Regions from separate parts of the Enterobacter sp. UPMP2060 genome, predicted to be linked through region 1. Evidence: predicted binding sites of a transcription regulator. Region 1 holds the regulator's gene; the other holds the start of a gene.
What was found. The regulator CRP, encoded in region 1, controls carbon source genes, mostly activating them, when cyclic AMP is high. The targets are predictions, from matches to a motif close to ATGTGANNNNNNTCACAT.

Region 2: bhsA (multiple stress resistance protein BhsA) is a predicted target of CRP. The motif match lies at 3,096-3,113, and genes of this name have one in related genera.

What each region holds. Positions count from the first base shown of each region.
Region 1 covers NZ_JBSKJQ010000008.1:13,571-19,637, reverse strand. The annotation lists gene pabA (aminodeoxychorismate synthase component 2) at 1-367, shown strand, start outside; gene argD (bifunctional acetylornithine/succinyldiaminopimelate transaminase) at 455-1,675, shown strand; gene ACWKXN_RS15910 (YccS/YhfK family putative transporter) at 1,672-3,759, opposite strand; gene crp (cAMP-activated global transcriptional regulator CRP) at 3,817-4,449, opposite strand; gene ACWKXN_RS15900 (OsmC family protein) at 4,761-5,165, shown strand; gene ACWKXN_RS15895 (phosphoribulokinase) at 5,232-6,067, opposite strand, start outside.
Region 2 covers NZ_JBSKJQ010000001.1:590,183-596,249, reverse strand. The annotation lists gene mfd (transcription-repair coupling factor) at 1-1,577, shown strand, start outside; gene ldtC (L,D-transpeptidase LdtC) at 1,726-2,691, shown strand; gene bhsA (multiple stress resistance protein BhsA) at 2,767-3,024, opposite strand; gene ACWKXN_RS02915 (TetR/AcrR family transcriptional regulator) at 3,269-3,904, shown strand; gene ACWKXN_RS02910 (glycine zipper 2TM domain-containing protein) at 3,965-4,504, opposite strand; gene ACWKXN_RS02905 (NAD(P)/FAD-dependent oxidoreductase) at 4,698-6,002, opposite strand.

The sequences.
Region 1 (6,067 bases):
CCAGCACTTTGCCGGCAAGCTGCCGATACTGGGTGTCTGCCTGGGCCATCAGGCGATTGCTCAGGCGTTTGGTGCCACCATCGTGCGCGCCGCGAAAGTGATGCACGGTAAAACCTCTCCGGTCACCCACGCCGGCACCGGGGTATTCACGGGGCTCAATAACTCGTTAACCGTGACGCGCTACCATTCCCTGGTGATTGACCCGTCGACCCTGCCCGACTGCTTTGAGGTGACCGCCTGGAGCGATACGCAGGAGATCATGGGGATTCGCCACCGCGAATGGGACCTCGAAGGCGTGCAGTTCCACCCGGAAAGCATCCTCAGCGAGCAGGGGCACGCGCTGCTGGCAAATTTCCTCAATCGCTGAATATCTGTTGCCTTGCTGTGATTTTTTATGCATATTTTGTGATTATATTTTCACAATCACTGTGACATAAAAATGGATGGTCATGACATGGCAACTGAACAACCAGCAATTACCCGCGCGACATTTGATGAAGTGATCCTGCCGATTTATGCACCGGCTGAGTTTATCCCGGTGAAGGGAAAAGGCAGCCGCGTCTGGGATCAGCAGGGTAAAGAGTATGTGGATTTCGCGGGCGGTATTGCGGTCACGGCGCTGGGTCATTGCCATCCCGCGCTGGTTGAGGCGCTGAAAACCCAGGGCGAAACCCTGTGGCATACCAGCAATGTGTTCACCAACGAACCAGCGCTGCGCCTGGGCCGCAAGATCATCGATGCGACCTTTGCCGAGCGCGTGCTGTTTATGAACTCCGGCACTGAAGCCAACGAAACTGCGTTTAAGCTGGCGCGCTACTACGCGACAACGCGCCACAGCCCGTACAAAACCAAAATCATCGCCTTCCACAATGCCTTCCACGGACGCTCCTTCTTTACCGTCTCCGTTGGCGGCCAGCCGAAGTATTCCGACGGGTTTGGCCCGAAACCGGCCGACATTGTCCACGTGCCGTTTAACGATCTGCACGCGGTGAAAGCGGTCATGGACGACCATACCTGCGCCGTTGTTGTCGAGCCGATCCAGGGGGAAGGCGGCGTGACGGCGGCAACCCCGGAATTCCTGAAAGGGCTGCGCGCGCTGTGCGACGAGCATCAGGCGCTGCTGGTCTTTGATGAAGTGCAGTGCGGGATGGGGCGTACCGGCGATCTGTTCGCTTATATGCACTACGGCGTGACGCCGGATATTCTGACCAGCGCCAAAGCGCTCGGCGGCGGTTTCCCGGTGAGTGCGGTACTGACGACGCAGGAGATCGCCTCCGCGTTCCACGTCGGTTCTCATGGTTCCACCTACGGCGGTAACCCGCTGGCGAGCGCCGTGGCGGGTGCCGCATTCGACATTATCAACACGCCGGAGGTGTTGAACGCCGTGAGCGCGAAGCGCGAGCTTTTCGTAAAACACCTGCAAAAGATTGATGAGCAGTACGATGTGTTCAGCGAAATTCGCGGGATGGGGCTGTTGATTGGCGCCGAGCTGAAGCCGCAGTACAAAGGCCGGGCGCGCGACTTCCTGCACGCCGCCGCCCACGAAGGGGTGATGGTGCTTAATGCCGGGCCTGACGTGATGCGCTTTGCGCCGTCGCTGGTGGTAGAAGACAAAGACATCGAAGACGGTTTAACCCGCTTTGCCGCGGCGGTCGAGAAGATAGTAAAAGGCTAATACTCGGTTCGCTTTAGCCGGCGCGTTAACCAAATGCCGTGATGCGGACGCTGACGCCATGCCACCGACGAAATGGTGTGCATGGTGTTCAGATGCCCCAGAACGCGCTGTAAATGCTGCTCCAGGGTGCTCATTGGCCCGTGGGTTAACGTCTCCGGCGCTTCCAGAATATTTGAGTCGCCCGACTCGCCCGGCGCGTCATACTCCAGACGCTGCTGGCACCTCTGCAACGCAATTTCACATGACTGCAAATAGCGCTGCGCCAGATCCGGCGTTAGCATCGTGTGCTCGCGCGCCAGCGTGGTCATGGCGTTAATATGCTCGACGATAAACTGGCTGTGCGTCACCCAGAGCTTCATGTCTGCCAGATAGTGCGAGTTAAAGCCTGGCTCCTGCATCGCCTGGTTGAGCGAGTTAAACAGGGCGTTGTGCGCCTGGTTGACCTTCATCCGCTGATAGGCCAGCGGGGAGGGCTGCGGGTCGTCGCTCAGGATCAGGCGAATAGCCTGCTGGTCGGCTTCCAGCGCGTCGTGGGCGTTCTGCCTCAGCAGCCCGCTCTGCCACTGCGGCCACAGCCAGACCATGCCGCCAAAGGCAATCAGGCAGCCGATCAGGGTATCAATCAGCCTCGCGACAATAAACTGTTCGCCATTGAGCGTGAGCAACTGCAGCGTATATACCGCCGTCACCGTAAAGCCCACCATCGCCCAGCCGTAGTTTTTGCGGATAATCAGGTAGCTCACCAGCGTAATCGCCAGCATCCCTGCCAGGGTATAGCCTTCCGGCACGTGGAAGTGCAGCGTCACGCCTGCAATGATCAGCCCGGCCAGCGTTCCGCCAGCCCGATGCAGAATACGCACCCGCGTGGCGCCGTAGCCGTTCTGGGTGACAAACAGCACGGTCATTAAGATCCAGTACGGTTTCGGCAGGTGCAGCGCCATGCCCATCAGGCTGGCGGTACTGAGCATCACGCTAATCCTTGCGGCGTTGCGCAGAGCGGACGATTTAAGAGAAAGATAGCTTTTGAGCGCGGGCAATAGCGGAAGCCGTTTTTGCTTATCCGCCATCAGGTCGCGGGGATAAAGCGGGCGCTGGGTGCGCAACACGCGGGCGATGCGGCTGAAGTGCCAGGCGGCAAACTGGCCGACCGGGTTATCGGGATGCTGGCGGGCGATTTTCTCCAGCGCGCCCAGCTGTTTTTCCATGTTAAAGCGCGTCGGGTAGCGGTGGTAGAGAATATCATCGGCCAGGATCCGCAGACGTGCCGATACGGTCTGCGCGTTCCAGCGGATCACCGCTTCGGCGTGGCTGCGCTCGACCAGCTTTTGCACCTCCTGCGGGTGGTGAAGGCTTACGGAGATATGCTCCTGTAGATCCAGCCCGACCTGGAAGGTGCGCAGCAGCCGCTTGTACTCGTGGTTCTTGTTGGCGGCGAGCATATGCAGCTGCTGATAGCACTGGCTTATGAGATCCACCACCTTCTGCTGGCGCGTCAGCAGCGGCGGTAAGGATTTTTCCGGGTCGGTATGCTGGGTGAGCAGGGTGTATTTGGCTTCGCAGTAATCCGCAAGCTGCACATAGAGCAGGCTCAGGGATTCACGCAGCGGCTGCTCCCGCCACAGCCAGAACCAAAACCAGTTAAACAGCCCGTACCATAATGTCCCCAGGGCGTAGATCAGCAGCGGCTCCCACACCGGCATGTTCCCGGCGAGGCTCAGCGTGAAAATGGCCGCAATCAGCGAGGCGGGAAGCAGGCGGGCGTGCAGCGAACTGATTTCCGCCGTGACGCCGAGCGTCATCGCCAGCACGGTCAGGATCAGCGGCAGCGGGATATCCCGGGCAAGCAGGAGTTGTACGGCGAGGCTACACCCGGCAAACAGGCAGCCACCGATAATCAGGCGTTTGAAAAAGCGCTTATGCGGCGTGTCCAGACCGGCAATGTTGCAGCAGGCGGGCACGAGGGAAAACAGCAGGCCTTGTTGAAGATGTCCGAGGATCAGGCCTATGGCCACAGGAAGACACAACACCAGCGTTTGCCGCAGTGCGTAGTTAACTTCCGGGTGATAGATCAGCCTGCGCCACATGGGGAATAGAGACAAAAACGGCGTGACACCTTGCGATGGCACGCCGTTTAAGCGGAATTAACGCGTTCCGTAGACCACGATGGTTTTACCGTGGGCGGAGATCAGGTTTTGATCTTCCAGCATTTTCAGGATACGGCCCACTGTTTCACGGGAGCAACCGACGATCTGACCAATTTCCTGACGGGTAATTTTAATTTGCATGCCGTCCGGGTGGGTCATGGCGTCTGGCTGTTTCGCCAGGTTCAGCAGAGTTTGTGCGATACGGCCGGTAACGTCCAGGAAGGCGAGGTTACCCACTTTCTCTGACGTGACCTGCAGACGGCGCGCCATCTGGGAAGAAAGACGCATCAGGATGTCAGGGTTAACCTGAATCAGCTGACGGAACTTCTTGTAAGAAATTTCAGCCACTTCACATGCTGTCTTTGCTCGAACCCAGGCGCTACGTTCCTGGCCCTCTTCAAACAGGCCCAGTTCACCGATGAAATCGCCCTGGTTCAGATAAGAAAGGATCATCTCTTTCCCTTCTTCATCTTTGATCAGCACTGCCACCGAGCCTTTAACGATGTAATACAACGTTTCCGCTTTTTCACCCTGGTGAATCAGCGTGCTCTTCGATGGGTACTTATGAATGTGGCAATGAGACAAGAACCATTCGAGAGTCGGGTCTGTTTGCGGTTTGCCAAGCACCATGCGCTGTTATCCTCTGTTATAAGCTGTCACCAGAGTCATCAGATGCATCCGGACTCTGGGGTTGCAATCGAATTCTTACCCATACCCTGGGAAGTCGGCTACCGTAACGTTTCGCAGCCAGTAAAGTTTGATGTCCTCTGCATACACGTGTAACGTCAATGTATTACTGTAGCATCCTGAGTGTTTTAGCATAGCTTTCGCCGCGTGTCTCCTGGTGTCTCGCTTCAGCATGATGCAGGTCGCCTTCCATTGCGATAAATGTAACGCACACGTAATCTGTCACCAAAAATGCAACGTTGGAGTTAATGAATATGCAAGCGCGCGTGAAATGGGTTGAAGGTTTAACGTTCCTGGGCGAGTCCGCGTCAGGACACCAGATTTTGATGGACGGTAACTCCGGCGATAAAGCACCCAGCCCAATGGAAATGGTGCTGATGGCGGCAGGCGGATGCAGCGCAATTGATGTGGTGTCGATTCTGCAAAAAGGACGTCATGACGTGACGGATTGTGAGGTTAAACTCACGTCAGAGCGTCGCGAAGAGGCGCCACGCCTGTTCACCCATATTAACCTGCACTTTGTGGTCACCGGTAAAGAGCTGAAAGACGCGGCGGTCTCGCGTGCGGTGGACCTGTCTGCGGAAAAGTACTGCTCGGTGGCGTTAATGCTGGAGAAAGCGGTAAAAATCACGCATTCGTATGAAGTGATCGAGGCGTGATTGATGGGGCATCGTGCGTGTTGATGCCCTCACCCTAACCCTCTCCCACAGGGAGAGGGAACATGCTCACGCGATCTGCTTCCCTTCCATCAGTCGCTCCACCAGCGGCGTCATGATGAGCTCCATCGCCAGCCCCATTTTTCCGCCCGGCACGACTAACGTATTCATGTGCGAAATAAACGAGCCCTGCAGCATTGCCAGCAGCCAAGGGTAATCAATGCCTTCGAGATTGCGGAAATGGATCACCACAAAGCTCTCATCCAGCGACGGGATGCTTTTAGCGGCAAACGGGTTCGAGGTGTCCACCGTCGGCACGCGCTGGAAGTTGATATGGGTGCGGGAGAACTGCGGCGTCAGGAAGTTAATGTAATCCTCCATGGAGCGCACCACGGAGTCCATCACCGCCTCTCGCGAATGGCCGCGCTCGCTCATGTCGCGCGTCAGCTTCTGGATCCACTCCAGGTTAACGATAGGGACCACGCCGACCAGCAGATCCACGTGGCGCGCCACGTCGTGTTGAGGGGTGACCACGCCGCCGTGCAATCCTTCGTAAAACAGGACGTCGGTGGGTTCCGGCAGCGGCTGCCACGGGGTAAAGGTTCCCGGCACCTGATTCCAGGGTACGGCTTCATCATAGGTGTGCAGATACTTGCGGGACTGCCCTTTGCCGCTCTTACCGTACTCTATAAAGGTTTGTTCCAGCAGGCCGAAGTCATTGGCCTCCGGGCCGAAGTAGCTGATGTGTTTACCCGAATCGCGCGCCTTACGAATGGCCATGTCCATCTCCGGGCGCGTGTAGCGGTGAAAGCTGTCGCCTTCGACCTCCGCCGCACGGAGATTCAGCTGGGCGAAAATCTTGCGAAATGCGAGGCTGGTGGTGGTGGTTCCCGCACCACTCGACC
Region 2 (6,067 bases), on a different contig from region 1:
GCTTAGTCTGCGGCGACGTCGGCTTCGGCAAAACCGAAGTGGCGATGCGCGCCGCCTTCCTTGCGGTGGAAAACAACAAGCAGGTGGCGGTGCTGGTGCCGACCACCCTGCTCGCTCAGCAGCACTTCGATAACTTCCGCGACCGTTTCGCCAACTGGCCGGTACGTATCGAGATGCTCTCGCGTTTTCGCAGCACTAAAGAGCAGACGCAGATCCTCGAACAGGCCAGCGAAGGCAAAATCGATATTCTGATCGGCACCCACAAGCTGCTGCAAAGCGACGTGAAGTGGAAAGATCTGGGGCTGCTGATCGTCGACGAAGAGCACCGCTTCGGGGTGCGTCATAAAGAGCGAATCAAAGCGATGCGCGCCGACGTCGATATCCTAACCCTGACCGCGACGCCGATCCCGCGAACCCTCAACATGGCGATGAGCGGCATGCGCGATCTGTCAATTATCGCCACGCCGCCTGCGCGCCGTCTGGCGGTGAAAACCTTTGTCCGCGAGTACGATAATCTGGTGGTGCGTGAGGCCATTCTGCGTGAAGTGCTGCGCGGAGGTCAGGTCTACTACCTCTACAATGACGTGGAAAACATCCAGAAAGCGGCGGACAGGCTGGCGGAGCTGGTGCCGGAAGCGCGCATCGCTATCGGTCACGGGCAGATGCGCGAGCGCGAGCTGGAGCGGGTAATGAACGACTTCCATCACCAGCGCTTTAACGTGCTGGTGTGTACCACCATCATTGAGACCGGGATCGACATTCCGACGGCAAACACCATCATCATTGAGCGTGCGGATCACTTTGGTCTGGCGCAGCTTCACCAGCTGCGCGGCCGCGTCGGGCGTTCGCACCATCAGGCCTACGCCTGGCTACTGACGCCGCATCCGAAAGCGATGACCACCGACGCGCAAAAGCGTCTGGAAGCCATCGCCTCGCTGGAAGACCTGGGCGCTGGCTTTGCGCTGGCGACGCACGATCTCGAGATCCGCGGTGCCGGCGAGCTGCTGGGTGAAGACCAGAGCGGCTCCATGGAGACCATCGGCTTCTCGCTCTATATGGAGCTGCTGGAGAACGCGGTTGATGCCCTGAAGGCCGGACGCGAGCCGTCGCTGGAAGATCTTACCAGCCAGCAGACCGAGGTCGAGCTGCGTATGCCTTCCCTGCTGCCGGACGATTTTATTCCGGACGTGAATACCCGACTGTCGTTCTACAAGCGCATCGCCAGCGCGAAGAAGGAGAACGAGCTGGAAGAGATCAAGGTGGAGCTGATTGACCGCTTTGGTCTGCTGCCCGATCCGGCGAGAAATTTGCTGGATATCGCGAGGCTGCGCCAGCAGGCGCAAAAGTTGGGGATCCGCAAGCTTGAAGGCAATGAAAAAGGCGGCGTGATTGAATTCGCCGAGAAGAATCACGTCAACCCGATGTGGCTGATCGGCCTGCTGCAAAAACAGCCGCAGCATTTCCGTCTGGATGGTCCAACCCGTTTGAAATTTACCCAGGAGCTGACGGAGCGCAAAACCCGTATGGACTGGGTGCGTAACTTTATGCGCCAGCTGGAAGAGAACGCGATCGCATAACCTCCCTTCCCCCTGTTAGCCCAGCGCTACGGGGGGACAATTTACAAACTCTTTGCACTTCACCCGATCTTCCCGACATACCCATTCGCCATAATTATGTTTAACGCCTTATAAAATAATAACCTTATCATTTACATGGATTATGGTGATGATGACCTCTTCGCGTTTTACTCGCTGGATGACTCTGTTTGCGCTGGCAGCCACCGTCGCGGTGGCGCTTCCCGCCCGGGCAAACACCTGGCCCCTTCCCCCTCCCGGCAGCAAGGTCGTGGGTGAAAACCGCTTTCATGTGGTTGAAAATAATGGCGGTTCGCTGGAAGCGATTGCCAAAAAATATAACGTCGGTTTTCTGGCCCTGCTGCAGGCGAACCCCGGCGTCGACCCGTATGTCCCGCGCGCGGGCAGCGTACTGACCATCCCGTTACAGACCATCCTGCCAGACGCCCCGCGCGAGGGGATGGTGATAAACCTCGCCGAGCTGCGCCTGTACTATTACCCGCCGGGTAAAAACGAAGTGACGGTCTACCCTATCGGTATTGGTCAGCTGGGCGGCGACACGCTGACGCCGACGATGGTCACCACCGTCTCGGATAAACGCGCGAATCCAACCTGGACCCCGACGGCCAACATTCGTGCCCGCTATAAGGCCCAGGGGATCGATCTTCCTGCTGTGGTTCCGGCAGGCCCGGATAACCCGATGGGGCACCACGCGATACGCCTCGCGGCATACGGCGGCGTCTACCTGCTGCACGGAACGAATGCGGACTTTGGCATCGGCATGCGCGTCAGCTCCGGCTGTATTCGTCTGCGCGATGACGATATCAAAACGCTGTTTAACGTCGTTACGCCGGGAACCAAAGTGAATATTATCAATACGCCGATTAAAGTTTCAGAGGAGCCCGGCGGCGTGCGGCTGGTTGAGATACATCAGCCGTTATCGAAAAACATTGGTGACGATCCGCAGACGCTGCCCATTAATCTGAATGCCGCGATGGTAAGCTTCAAAACGAATGCGAATACCAACAGCGTGGTGATGGAGCGTGCGATGGAAGCCCGGTCAGGCATGCCGACCGATGTCACCCGGCATCACGATGTCGTCCCGCAGTCGATGTAAATCAGAAATAAAAAAACGCCCTGCTCAGCAGGGCGTTTTTTATTGCAGCGGCATAAATGAGGGTTTATGCCCGGCTTATTTGTAGATGACCGCCGTGCCGTGCAGGGTGTTAGGACCGGTCACTGAGGTGATGCGGTAAGATTTTGCACCCATCTCTTGCGCTTTTTGCGCCAGCTGATCTTCCAGGGAACCCAGGTTAGAACCTGCAGACGCAGAGATTGTCCCGACTTTATGCTGGTCGGCAGGGGTGGATTGCACCTGTACAGCAGCAAAGCTTGCGAAAGAGAGTGAACTCAGGACAGCGGCAGCGATGAGGGTTTTTACGTTTTTCATGATGTTTACCTTTAGCAGATGAATTTGGAGGTCGTTAATCATTTAGTTAACGATCGATAGGTAAATCATAAGTGTGATCCAGGTCACGCGTCAACATAATTTTATAACGATCGCTAACTTAATTTTAAAATTGTTATTTTTCATACATATATGATTAATTTATTTTTAAGCATTCAGCACTGGTGGCGGGTTGCGTTTATTTTTATAATGGTCATTCACCAAACCAACAGAGGACCAACGGCAAATGACAACCGATGTCACGAGTTGTGCGAAGAAAAGCCGTGGCCGACCAAAAGTGTTTGACAGGGATGCAGCGCTTGATAAGGCCATGACTCTCTTCTGGCAACATGGGTATGAAGCAACCTCGCTTTCCGATCTGGTAGAAGCCACCGGAGCCAAAGCGCCGACGCTGTATGCCGAATTTACCAATAAAGAGGGGCTGTTCAGGGCGGTGCTGGACAGATACATTTCGCGCTTTGCGGCGAAACACGAAGCCCAGCTGTTCTGCGAAGAGAAAAGCGTTGAACAGGCGCTTCGGGACTATTTCACCGCCGTCGCGACCTGTTTCACCAGTAAAGAGACGCCTGCGGGCTGCTTTATGATTAACACCTCTGCCACCCTGGCGGCGTCCTCTAAAGAGATTGCCAATACGGTGAAATCACGGCATGCCATGCAGGAGGAGACCCTCAGCGCATTTCTGGCTCAGCGCCAGCAGCGCGGTGAAATCCCCGCGCAATGCAACCCTCAGCTGCTGGCGCAATACCTGAGCTGTATTTTGCAGGGGATGTCGATCAGCGCCCGTGAAGGGGCCACGCTGGAAAAACTGCAGCATATTAGCGAAACCACGCTGCGGCTGTGGCCTGAGCTACTGAAAATCTGAAGCAAAAAAAAAGCTCCTCAGCCTGAGCGCATGAGGAGCTAAATTCAGAGAACATCTTTTTTACACTTTGTTATTCAGAACCAGCTGGCCGTTTCCATCCAGTGGAATTTGCGTGCCCGGGTCTTTATCCATGCGGATTTTGCCCTGCTGATCGCCAATTTTGTACGTCACGTCATAGCCCAGCATTTTTTCCGACTTGTCATAGACGGTTTTGCAGCGTTGCTGAGTCGTGGTGTAGGTATCATTATCCTGCATCGCGCCCTGCACCTGGTTACCGGCATAGCCGCCACCCAGCGCGCCGACCACGGTCGCCACGTCTTTACCCCGGCCGCCGCCAAACTGGTGACCAATAACGCCACCCGCTACTGCCCCCAGAACAGAACCGGCAATGCGGTTTTCATCCTGCACCGGACGACGGTGCGTCACGGAGACGTTACGGCACTCCTGACGAGGCGTTTTTACGGTTTCTTTAATCGGTGTAGCAGAAACCACCTGTGCATACTGCGGGCCGCGATCTAATACGTTGAGACTGGCAACGGCAGCCACACCTAACGCAGCCGCGACGCCAATCCCTATACCCGCCAACATTGATTTATTCACGGGACTTCCTCCTTTGTTGCTATTGGTAACAATTTTGCAATGGAGGCACGGCTTCGCCAATAAGATAAAGGATCAAAAAAGGGGCGTTGAGAGGAGATATATTGTATTTAGGAGAACTCTTAAGCAGTCAAACTGTGATCTACAGCATGAAATGCTAAAAACTCCCTCCGGAGGGCCCGGAGGGAGTGAAAGATTAGTGCAGCTTCAGACGCGGACGGATCACGCGGTTGATTCTGCCCACCAGCATCATCAGCCCGGTTTTGAAGTAGCCGTGCAGCGCAATCTGGTGCATGCGGTACAGGGAGATATACACGAAGCGGGCAATGCGCCCTTCTACCATCATTGAGCCGCGCATCAGGTTGCCCATCAGGCTGCCGACAGTAGAGAAGTTTGACAGCGACACCAGTGAACCGTGGTCTTTGTAGACATAGGCTTTCATTGGCTTGCCTTTGTACTGCGCCAGAATGTTGTGCAGCACCAGGCTTGCCATCTGGTGAGCGGCCTGCGCGCGCGGCGGCACGAATCCACCTTCAGGACGCGCGCAGGAGGCACAGTCACCGATGGCAAAGATTTCAGGATCGCGCGTGGTTTGTAGCGTTGGCTCCGTAACCAGCTGGTTAATGCGGTTGGTTTCCAGACCGCCGATCTCTTTCATAAAGTCAGGCGCTTTGATACCAGCCGCCCAGACCATCAGATCCGCTTTGATATACTCGCCGTCTTTGGTGTGCAGGCCGCCTTCATCGGCGCTGGTCACCATGGTCTGCGTCAGCACCCGCACGCCCAGCTTGGTGAGCTCATTGTGCGCCGCACCGGAAATACGCGGAGGCAGCGCAGGCAGGATACGTTCACCGGCTTCAACCAGCGTGACGTTCAGCGCTTCGTTAGTTAACCCTTTGTAACCGTAGCTGTGCAGCTGCTTCACCGCATTGTGCAGCTCCGCTGACAGCTCAACGCCCGTCGCGCCGCCGCCGACAATGGCGATATTCACCTTACCGTTCGCACCCATATTGCTGGTGTACTTCAGGAACAGGTTCAGCATTTCCTGATGGAAACGACGCGCCTGGTGCGGGTTATCGAGGAAGATACAGTGCTCTTTCACGCCCGGCGTGTTGAAGTCGTTGGAGGTACTGCCCAGCGCCATGACCAGCGTGTCGTACGCCAGTTTACGCTCGGGAACCAGTAGCTCCCCTTTTTCATCGCGCAGCTCTGCCAGGGTGATGGTTTTGCTTTCACGGTTGATGTCCACCACCGAGCCCAGCTGGAACTGGAAATGATGGTTGCGCGCGTGCGCCAGATAGCTGAGCGCGTCCACGCCCTCATCCAGAGAACCGGTCGCCACTTCGTGCAGCAGCGGTTTCCACAGGTGGCTGTGGTTACGATCCACCAGCGTAATTTTGGCTTTTTTACCGCGACCCAGCTTCTTGCCCAGCTGTGTAGCCAGCTCCAGCCCGCCAGCACCACCGCCTACAATCACTATCTTTTTCAATGGCGTAGTCAACGTGACCCCCTCAAATTATTAACCAATTGTTAATTAAAAGTTATAAAAATAACCCTTAATTAACA